Regions from separate parts of the Pseudomonas sp. BW7P1 genome, predicted to be linked through region 1. Evidence: predicted binding sites of a transcription regulator. Region 1 holds the regulator's gene; each other region holds the start of a gene.
The links. The regulator FliA, encoded in region 1, starts transcription of late flagellar genes. The targets are predictions, from matches to a motif close to CTAAAGTTTNNNNNNNNNNNGCCGNTAA.
Positions count from the first base shown of each region.

Region 2: a site for FliA is predicted at 1,423-1,450, ahead of flgM (flagellar biosynthesis anti-sigma factor FlgM). Genes of this name have one in related genera too.
Region 3: a site for FliA is predicted at 1,433-1,460, ahead of NWV16_RS02715 (methyl-accepting chemotaxis protein). Genes of this name have one in related genera too.

Region 1 is NZ_CP103374.1:1,908,039-1,911,311, reverse strand. Features, by position in the region: gene NWV16_RS08650 (chemotaxis protein CheA) at 1-24, opposite strand, end outside; gene NWV16_RS08645 (protein phosphatase CheZ) at 64-852, opposite strand; gene NWV16_RS08640 (chemotaxis response regulator CheY) at 870-1,241, opposite strand; gene fliA (RNA polymerase sigma factor FliA) at 1,409-2,149, opposite strand; gene fleN (flagellar synthesis regulator FleN) at 2,146-2,976, opposite strand; gene flhF (flagellar biosynthesis protein FlhF) at 3,090-3,273, opposite strand, start outside.
Region 2 is NZ_CP103374.1:4,685,641-4,688,913, reverse strand. Features, by position in the region: gene NWV16_RS21100 (flagellar brake protein) at 1-449, opposite strand, end outside; gene NWV16_RS21095 (flagella synthesis protein FlgN) at 545-1,012, opposite strand; gene flgM (flagellar biosynthesis anti-sigma factor FlgM) at 1,061-1,387, opposite strand; gene flgA (flagellar basal body P-ring formation chaperone FlgA) at 1,548-2,309, opposite strand; gene NWV16_RS21080 (chemotaxis protein CheV) at 2,392-3,273, shown strand, end outside.
Region 3 is NZ_CP103374.1:601,045-604,317, reverse strand. Features, by position in the region: gene NWV16_RS02730 (formimidoylglutamate deiminase) at 1-349, shown strand, start outside; gene NWV16_RS02725 (lipocalin family protein) at 398-967, opposite strand; gene NWV16_RS02720 (hypothetical protein) at 999-1,253, opposite strand; gene NWV16_RS02715 (methyl-accepting chemotaxis protein) at 1,536-3,273, shown strand, end outside.

The sequences.
Region 1 (3,273 bases):
CTCTTCATCGGCGCCGAAGCTCATTAATGGGGTGCTCCTACAGGTCTAAAAACCCAAAAAAACTCAAAATCCAAGGCTGGATAGCAAATCGTCCACATCGTCCTGACCGGACACAACGTCTTCTCGTTTATCGGCATGAATCTGCGGACCTTCACCCTGCGAGAGATGTTTTTGTGGATCTTTTTCAGCGAGCATCGCCGCACGGTCATGTTCGATGCCCGCAAAGCGGTCCACCTGACTGGCCATGAGCACGAGTTTGAGCAGATTGCTTTCGACTTCGGTGACCAGCTGGGTCACACGCTTGATCACTTGACCTGTGAGATCCTGATAATCCTGGGCCAGCAGAATGTCGTTGAGGCTGCTCGACACCGCACGGTTGTCCGTGCTGCTGCGCGCCAGAAAACCGTCGACCCGGCGTGCCAGTTCGCGGAACTCCTCTGCCCCGACTTCACGGCGCATGAAGCGTCCCCAATCGGCACTCAACGCCTGGGCTTCGTCAGCCAGGCCATTGACCACCGGCGTGGCGCTTTCCACCAGATCCATGGTGCGGTTGGCCGCAGCTTCAGTCAGCTTGACCACATAGCCCAGGCGCTCGGTCGCATCAGTGATCTGCGACACCTCCTCGGCCTGCGGCATATGCGGGTCGATCTGGAAGTTGACGATTGCACTGTGCAGTTCGCGCGTGAGCTTGCCGACTTCCTGGTACAGGCCTCGGTCACGGGTCTGATTGAGCTCATGGATCAGTTGCACAGCGTCGCCGAACCGGCCTTTTTCAAGGCTTTCGACCAGTTCGACCGCGTGTTTTTTCAGCGTCGACTCGAAGTCGCCCTGTGAAGATTCTTTATGCTCCATAGCTCCCCCGCGCGTCATCAGCCGATGCGTTCGAAAATCTTCTCGATTTTTTCTTTCAGCGCCTGAGCCGTGAAAGGTTTGACCACGTAGCCGTTGACGCCGGCCTGGGCGGCTTCAATGATCTGCTCGCGCTTGGCTTCAGCGGTCACCATCAGCACGGGCAGGTGCTTGAGCTTTTCATCGGCGCGCACGTGGCGCAGCAGGTCGATACCGGTCATGCCGGGCATGTTCCAGTCGGTCACCAGAAAGTCGATGCTGCCGCTGTTGAGCACCGGAATGGCGGTGGTGCCATCGTCGGCTTCAACGGTGTTGGTGAACCCGAGGTCACGCAACAGGTTCTTGATGATCCGCCGCATCGTTGAGAAGTCATCAACGATGAGGATTTTCATGTCTTTGTTCAATTCGACCTCCAAGCAGTCTTAAACGCGCCCAGCACCTGGACGCGCCATTTCAATCAATCCGGCAAAGCACTCGATGACTGTCTGGAGCACAACAGAGCAAGACCGGTGCCGCTCACCACCGCACCAGCCTCGTTCGCAGTGTCCCCACACCGCCTTCAGCGCGCTCGCCACTCCCCCAAACGCCCCCGCAAACGGGCCGCGCACTGGCTGTGTAACTGGCTGACCCGCGATTCGCTGACGCCAAGGACTTCACCGATTTCCTTGAGGTTCAGTTCTTCGTCGTAGTACAGCGCCAACACCAGTCGCTCACGCTCCGGCAAATTGGCAATCGCGTCCGCCAGCGCCGCCTGGAAGCGCTCGTCTTCCAGGTCGCGCGACGGCTCAAGATGAGCACTGGCGCCATCCTCGTGCAGCCCTTCATGTTCGCCGTCCTGCAACAGGTCGTCGAAACTGAACAGTCGGCTGCCCAGGGTGTCATTCAAAATCCCGTAGTAATCGTCGAGACTCAACTGGAGTTCGGCCGCAACCTCATGATCTTTAGCGTCACGGCCGGTTTTAGCCTCAATCGAGCGAATCGCGTCGCTGACCATGCGGGTATTGCGGTGAACCGAGCGCGGTGCCCAGTCCCCCTTGCGCACTTCATCGAGCATCGCGCCGCGGATACGGATGCCCGCGTACGTTTCGAAACTCGCACCTTTGCTGGCGTCGTATTTGGTCGAGACTTCGAGCAGACCGATCATCCCGGCCTGGATCAGGTCCTCGACCTGCACACTGGCCGGCAAACGCGCCAGCAAGTGATAGGCGATGCGCTTGACCAATGGCGCGTAACGCTCGATCAGTTCGTACTGCGCGTCACGTGCCGACTTCTTGTAAAGATTCATACCGCTGGCGGTCATAGCACTGGTCCTGCCGTTTGCTGCACGAGGCGCTCGACGAAAAATTCGAGATGGCCGCGCGGGTTGGCGGGCAGCGGCCAGGTATCGACCTTTTGCGCGATCGCCTTGAACGCCAGTGCGCACTTGGAACGCGGGAAGGCTTCATAGACCGCACGCTGCTTCTGCACCGCCTTGCGCACGCTTTCGTCGTAAGGCACCGCACCGACGTATTGTAAGGCCACGTCAAGAAAGCGATCCGTGACCTTGGTCAACTTGGCGAACAGATTGCGACCTTCCTGCGGGCTCTGGGCCATGTTGGCCAGGACGCGGAAGCGGTTCATGCCGTAATCGCGGTTGAGCAACTTGATCAGCGCGTAGGCGTCGGTGATCGAGGTCGGCTCGTCACAGACCACCAGCAACACTTCCTGGGCTGCGCGCACAAAACTGACTACCGAGTCACCAATACCCGCAGCAGTGTCGATCACGAGTACATCGAGATTGTCGCCGATGTCGCTGAATGCCTGGATCAGACCGGCATGCTGGGCCGGGCTCAAGTGAACCATGCTCTGGGTGCCGGAAGCGGCCGGCACGATGCGGATGCCACCGGGGCCCTGCAAGAGTACGTCGCGCAGCTCACAGCGACCCTCGATCACATCGGCCAGGGTACGTTTGGGCGTGAGGCCCAGCAGAACGTCGACGTTCGCCAGACCCAGGTCGGCGTCCAGCAGCATGACCCGACGGCCAAGTTCTGCCAGCGCCAGGGACAAGTTCACTGACACGTTAGTCTTGCCGACGCCACCCTTGCCGCCGGTCACCGCGATCACCTGTACGGGATGCATGCTGCCCATGTTATTTCTTTACCTTGTCTTGCATGGACGGAGGCCACATTACTGGCTGCGCGTTCACAACCGGAACAATGCATGGCAGACCATCTATGTAGGTACAAAAACTGTTCATTACCTCAGCCAACCTGCTTGGTCGGACTGTGGTAGATATCAGCGAACATGTCAGCCATGGCTTCTTCGCTGGGTTCTTCCTGCATTTGCACGCTGACGGCGCGGCTGACCAGTTGATGGCGGCGCGGCAGATGCAGGTCATCCGGAATCCGCGGGCCGTCGGTCAGATAGGCGACCGGCAGTTCATGA
Region 2 (3,273 bases), 2.8 Mb from region 1:
GACTTGAGTTTTTCGCCGCCCAGTTCGACGCTCACCAGGTCAGTCAGCTTCAGTGCAGCACGGAAGGCGTTGCGGCGCTGGTGATAAACCACCTCGCTGGGCATCTGGCCGATATAGTAGCGGTCGCCGTCCGACTCCTTGATGTCCAGTGTGCCGTTGTATTCCCAGGCAATCCGCACGCCGTCATGAAAACCCTCGACCTTGAACGGCTCGCCGGCCAGCAGGAAGCGCTCACCGTCACGGGGAATCATTTCATCCAGGGCAATGGTGGCGGTTTCCCGGTCGACCTTGATCAGATAGCTCTGAAAGCGCTGGCTGCGCTCGTGAAAGGTGATGATCAGCGGATCGTGGCTCTCTTGCAGCTGGCGCAGGTTGCTGGAGATTTCCAGAGGCGTGGTGAGCACCTTTGGTGGCTGCGGAGAATCATCCGCGCTGAGGACGTTGGACACGTTGAATCAATCTCCAGACAAAATTTGACTACGGCTGGCCAGTATTTTGCCAGCATGTTTCGCGCGTTGATAGGGCGCACGCATGGAAGAAAGCATCACGCCTGGCTGAGCGCGCGCGGTTTCTGCAGTTTGGAGAAAGTGCCGCTGGCATCGTAGAGCGCTGGAGGCTCGCCACCGGTGAGGATTTTCAGCTGATTGGCCGTGGCGGCCTGCTGCACCACGATCGATTGGCCATTTTTTGCGTTGGCGGCCTGGCACTGGGCGATCAGGTCGGTCAGTACATCGCTTTGGCTCAGCAGTTGTTCGCCGATGCTCGACTGGCTGGCCAGTTGCTCCAGGCCCTGGCGATCAAGCGACAGATTGAGGCTGGAGAGGATTTCGCTGCGTTTGCGGCCATGCTGCTCGAGCAGAATGATCAATGCCTGTTTGCGCGCCAGAATTTCTTCCAGCAGGGGCATGTCGCGACCGTGCAAGGCGAGGGACTCGGTATGCAGCAACTCCAGCAGTTGTTGAGCTGGAGCAAAGTCGTCGGTGATCAGTTGCAATAAAGTAGTGTCGTGCATGGCTGGCCTTGGGTTTTAAGCGTCCAAAAGCCTGGCGCAGGCCAAGGCCTAGCGCTGGGCTTCGAAGTTGAGCAGTTTGCTGGCTACACGGTTGCTGTCGACTTTATAGCTGCCATCGGCAATCGCTGCTTTCAACTCGGCCACGCGGGCTTTGTCGACGGCAGGTTGATCGCGCAGCTTGTCAGTGACCTTCTGCAACTGTTGAGCCTCATTGCTGAGGTGTACCGATTCCCCGCTTTTTGCGGTACTGGCCTGTTCGGCCGGGGTATTCAGCGGCGCGGAGGTGCCGGATTCGGCGGTTTCCTTGGGCGCGCTGGTACGTGTACTGCCCGTAAGTGACGAGGAGCTGTTCAAACGGCTGAAATCGATGACCATGTTAAAAACCTCTGGGAATTTGGACGCTTGCCATGTTCTCGGCCATCCCATGGAAAACTTTAGGCTCTTTTACCAATGAGCCTGCATGCGCCGTACAGAACCTGCTGCGGCACAGTTTAGGGAACAGCCGGGGTCGGCGCCAGTTTTCTCCTTGCCTGTTTTACATGGCTACTTCCACTTGGCCCGGCGCCATGACCTGCGCCTTGATGACCCGTTGGGAGTTGAGGTTTTTCACTCGAATCTGTTCTTTCAGGCCGCCGTTGGACAGGGCTTCGCCTGGCATGCGCACGGCGAGCGTGCCGCTGCGGGCGGTAATCACCACCTGATCGCCCTTGCGAACGACTTCCGCCTGTTCCAGGTGCACCAGGGTCAGCACCTGGTCGGCGACCGTTGGTCGGGTTAATTTTTGCCCGACGGCTTCGTCTACCGACGTCAGGAACCCCTGGTTGATCTGGCTGACATCATGCTCGCGCAACGTCACATCCTGAGGTTCGATGATGCCGGCGCGCTTGAGTGGACGAGTGGTCGTCACGACCTCGCGAAACAGGCGGACTTGAGCGGGCACGAACACGGTCCAGGGGGATGCGCCTTCACAGCGGACCTTCACCGTTACACGGCCCAGAGGGCGGCCCGGGCTCTCCAGGGAGGCTGTCAATTCCTTGTCGCACATGGGCATGCGCATGCGCGGATCGAGCTGCTTGACCTCGATTTCATAACGCCCTTCCGTTTGACTGGTCGCCAGATAGTCTTCTACGGTGAATTCAAGAAAGCCCTGAGTGACGCCGATAAGCATGTCAGGCAAGGTAACCGCATCAGCACTGGCAGGGCTGCCCGCAAAAAACAGGCAAACGGCGGACATCGCGCAAAGCCCTCTGCGGAGGGGGGATGTCAGACGTCGGAAAAATGTCGTTTGAGTGTTCATACGAGTTAAAAAGCAAGCGCCGTGCCGTTTAGCAATGAATGTGCGTCGCAACAACACTTGGCGTTGGTGTAGGAGTCTGGGCATGGCTGGTGTAATGGATTCGGTGAACCAGCGCACGCAACTGGTAGGGCAGAATCGCCTGGAGCTGTTGTTGTTCCGTCTCGACGGACAGCAGCTCTACGGGATCAACGTGTTCAAGGTTCGGGAAGTGCTGCAATGCCCGCAACTGACGCTGATGCCCAAGTCCAGTCCTGTCGTGTGCGGGGTGGCGAATATACGGGGGGCAACCATTCCGATCCTCGATCTGGCAATGGCGACCGGCTCCGGGGCGTTGAAAGACAAGAACAGTCCGTTCGTGATCATCACGGAATACAACACCAAGACCCAGGGTTTCCTGGTGCGCTCGGTGGAACGTATCGTCAACATGAACTGGGAGGAGATCCATCCGCCACCCAAGGGCACCGGTCGCGATCACTACTTGACCGCTGTGACTCGGGTGGACAATCAATTAGTCGAAATCATCGACGTCGAGAAGGTGCTGGCGGAAGTGGCCCCGACACCGGAAGCGATTTCGGTCGGCGTGGTGGATGTCGAGACCCAGAGCAAGGCGCTGTCGTTGCGGGTGCTGACGGTCGATGACTCGTCGGTGGCGCGCAAGCAGGTGACGCGTTGCCTGCAGACGGTGGGTGTCGAAGTGGTGGCGCTGAACGACGGCAAGCAGGCGCTGGATTACCTGCGCAAGCTGGTCGACGAGGGCAAGAAGCCGGAAGAAGAGTTCCTGATGATGATTTCCGACATCGAGATGCCGGAAATGGACGGGTACACCCTGACGGCGGAAATCCGCGGCGATCCACGCATGCAAAAGCTTCATATCATCCTGCATACTTCGTTGTCGGGTGTGTTCAACCAGGCGATGGTCAAGAAGGTCGGCGCCGATGACTTCCTGGCCAAATTCCGTCCTGAT
Region 3 (3,273 bases), 1.3 Mb from region 1:
GCGTCTGCGCGACCAGCGACGCAACCGCTTGTATGGCGCGGATCAACCGATGGTCGGGCGCACGCTGTATGACGCCGCCCTGGACGGTGGCGCTCAGGCACTGGGCCAGCCGATCGGCGCGCTGGAGGTCGGCAAACGCGCCGACTGGATCGTGCTCGATGGCAACGATCCGTATCTGGCCACCACCAGCGGCGACGGGATCCTCAACCGCTGGCTGTTTGCCGGTAGTGACCGTCAGGTTCGCGATGTGCTGGTCAACGGTCAGTGGGTCGTACGTGAAGGCCGGCATGCCGGGGAAGAAGACAGTGATCGCGCCTTCACCCAGGTGCTGCGAGAGTTGTTGGGCTGACATAAAAAAACCTGTGGAGGACATCCTCCACAGGTTTTTTGTTATGCGTCAGTTGGACGTCCTGGCCATCTGCTGATCCGACGTCCGCCAGATCAACCGCGTGGTGTCGTACCCCTGCTGCCGCGCCTTGCTCAGCAGGTCCTCACGCACGACACCATTGACGGTCGGCGTGCGCGACAAAAGCCACAGGTAACGTCGGCTCGGGTCGCCAACGATGGCGGTCTTGTAGTCGTCACTGACGTACAGCACCCAGTATTGGCCCTTGGCCAAACCCGGAATCAGCCGCGAAAACCAGGTATCGAACTCGACCCACAATTTGTCGGTCTTGCCCGGCACCTGTGGATAAGCCTTGCCCTTGACCTCTTCCCATTGCCAGTCCTTGGTCAGGCAACGGTTGAACACCCCCAGGTTGCCGTCAGGCTCGAGGGTATACCGGGCTTCGGATTGGGCGCAGTTGCGCTGGAAATACATCGGCAGCCGCGCCAGCTCATACCAGGTGCCCTGGTAACGCTTGAGGTTGACGCTGTGAACTGTCTTCGGCGCCAGCGGATCTTCACCGGTCGTGGCGCAGCCGGCCAATACCAGGCCGGCAAAAAGGATAAGCAATAACCGCTTCATTGTTTTTCTCCCGTGGGCGCGTAGCCCCGGTTTACTTCAGGCCTTGGCCGGAAAACATCAGCACTTTGTCACCGGCGTACTGCACGCTGATAAAGCTGTTCTTGTCGCCCCAGGTGCAACTGGACATGCCGAGCGCGCCCGAGCAATCGGTGGGTTTGCCGAGCAGCGTTTCCACTTCCGCCTTGGCCATGCCGGTCGAGAGCTTCGAATAGTTTTCCTGATTGACCTTGCTGCAGGCGGCCAACAGCACGCAAAACGACAGAAGGGCGATAGATCGCAGCGACATGGTGTAACTCCTGGAACGGAAGGGGGATGGCCTGGCGCCAACCAGAAGCTTAGAAGAGAAAACCCCTGTCTGGTTCCCTCGGCAGGCGGCTATTTATTGACCCGCTCGTCCGGCTTTCATCGATAAATCAGACACTTTGTAGGGCTATTGAGCATTTCGTCGCCTTTAACGAAAGCGTTCTCATCTTTGACGCGCAGCGGTCGAAATAAGAGCAGCGCAAAGCCCGAGAGTGTGGCAAATTGCCGCCCTTTCTTGACCAGCCCCTTCGCGGTAGCTCACTTAATGACCAGAAACATGAAATTCAGCCACAAGATCTTGTTGGCTGCCGCCCTCGTGGTGGCCGTTGCGTTCGCCTGTTTCATTTTGTTCAACGACTATCGACAACGCGAAGCCCTGAGCAACAGCACCGAATCCTCGATGCAGGAACTGGGCAGCCTGACCACCAGCAACATCCAGACCTGGCTGGAAAGCCGAATCCAGCTGCTGCAATCGATGTCGCAGCAGGTGGTCGCCGATGGCAGTGCTCCGGCCAGCCTGAAACGCATCATCGACCTGCCTGCCTACACCGGCAATTTCCAGCTGAGCTATTTCGGCGGCGCCGATGGCGTGATGTTCTCGATTCCGGCCGGCAACCGCGCACCGGACTATGACCCGCGCGCCCGTGGCTGGTACAAGGCTGCGAACAGCGCCCAGCAGACCATCGTCACCGAGCCCTACATCGCCGCCTCGTCGGGCAAACTGGTGATCACCATCGCCACCCCGGTGCAGCGTCAAGGCCAGATGATCGGTGTGGCCGGCGCCGACATCGACCTGACCAGCGTCAGCGCGATCATCAACTCGCTGAATTTCGGCGGCCACGGCCACGCCTTCATCGTCAGTGCCGACGGCAAGATCCTGATCCACCCGGACAGCAAGCTGGTGCTCAAGACCCTGACCGAGGCCTATCCCAACGGTGCGCCAAAAGTCAGCCCGGGCCTGAAGGAAGTCGAGTTCGACGGCAAGACCCAACTGATCTCCTTCACCCGGGTCAATGGCGTGCCATCGGCCGACTGGTACGTGGCCCTGGTGCTGGACAAGGACACGGCGTTCTCGATGCTCAGCGAGTTCCGCACCTCGGCATTGATCGCCATGGTCATTGCCGTGGTGATCATCATCGCGTTGCTCGGCATGCTGATCCGCGTGCTGATGCAACCGCTGCTGACCATGGGCCGCGCCATGCATGACATCGCCGAAGGCGAAGGCGACCTGACCAAACGCCTGACCATCCATGGCCACGACGAATTCGGCGCGCTGGGTCTGTCGTTCAACCGTTTTGTCGAGCGTATTCACACTTCGATCCGCGAAGTGTCTTCGGCCACCGGGCAGGTCAACGAAGTCGCCCTGCGCGTGGTCGCAGCATCCAACTCGTCGATGTTCAATTCCGATCAGCAGGCCTCGCGCACCAACAGCGTCGCCGCGGCTATCAATCAACTCGGCGCCGCCGCCCAGGAAATCGCCCAGAACGCCGCCCTCGCTTCGCAACACTCGAGCGATGCACGCAGCCTGGCGGTCGACGGCCAGCAGGTTGTGGATAAAACCATCCATGCGATGCAGCAACTGTCGGCAAAGATCAGCGACTCCTGTGGCAACATCGAAACCCTGAACAGCAACACCGTGAACATCGGGCAGATTCTGGAAGTGATCACCAGCATCTCCCAGCAGACCAACCTGCTGGCGCTCAACGCCGCCATCGAAGCGGCCCGCGCCGGTGAGGCCGGTCGTGGGTTCGCCGTGGTCGCCGACGAAGTGCGCAATCTGGCGCACCGCACCCAGGATTCGGCGCAGCAAGTGCAGAGCATGATCGAAGAATTGCAGGTGGGCGCACGTCAGGCGGTCGGCATCATGATCGAGAGCCAGCGCGAGAGCGAAAGCAGCGTCGGCATCGCCAACCAGGCCGGCGAACGCCTGGAAAGCGTGACCCAGCGCATCGGCGAGATCGACGGGATGAACCAGTCGGTGGCGACCGCGACCGAAGAGCAGA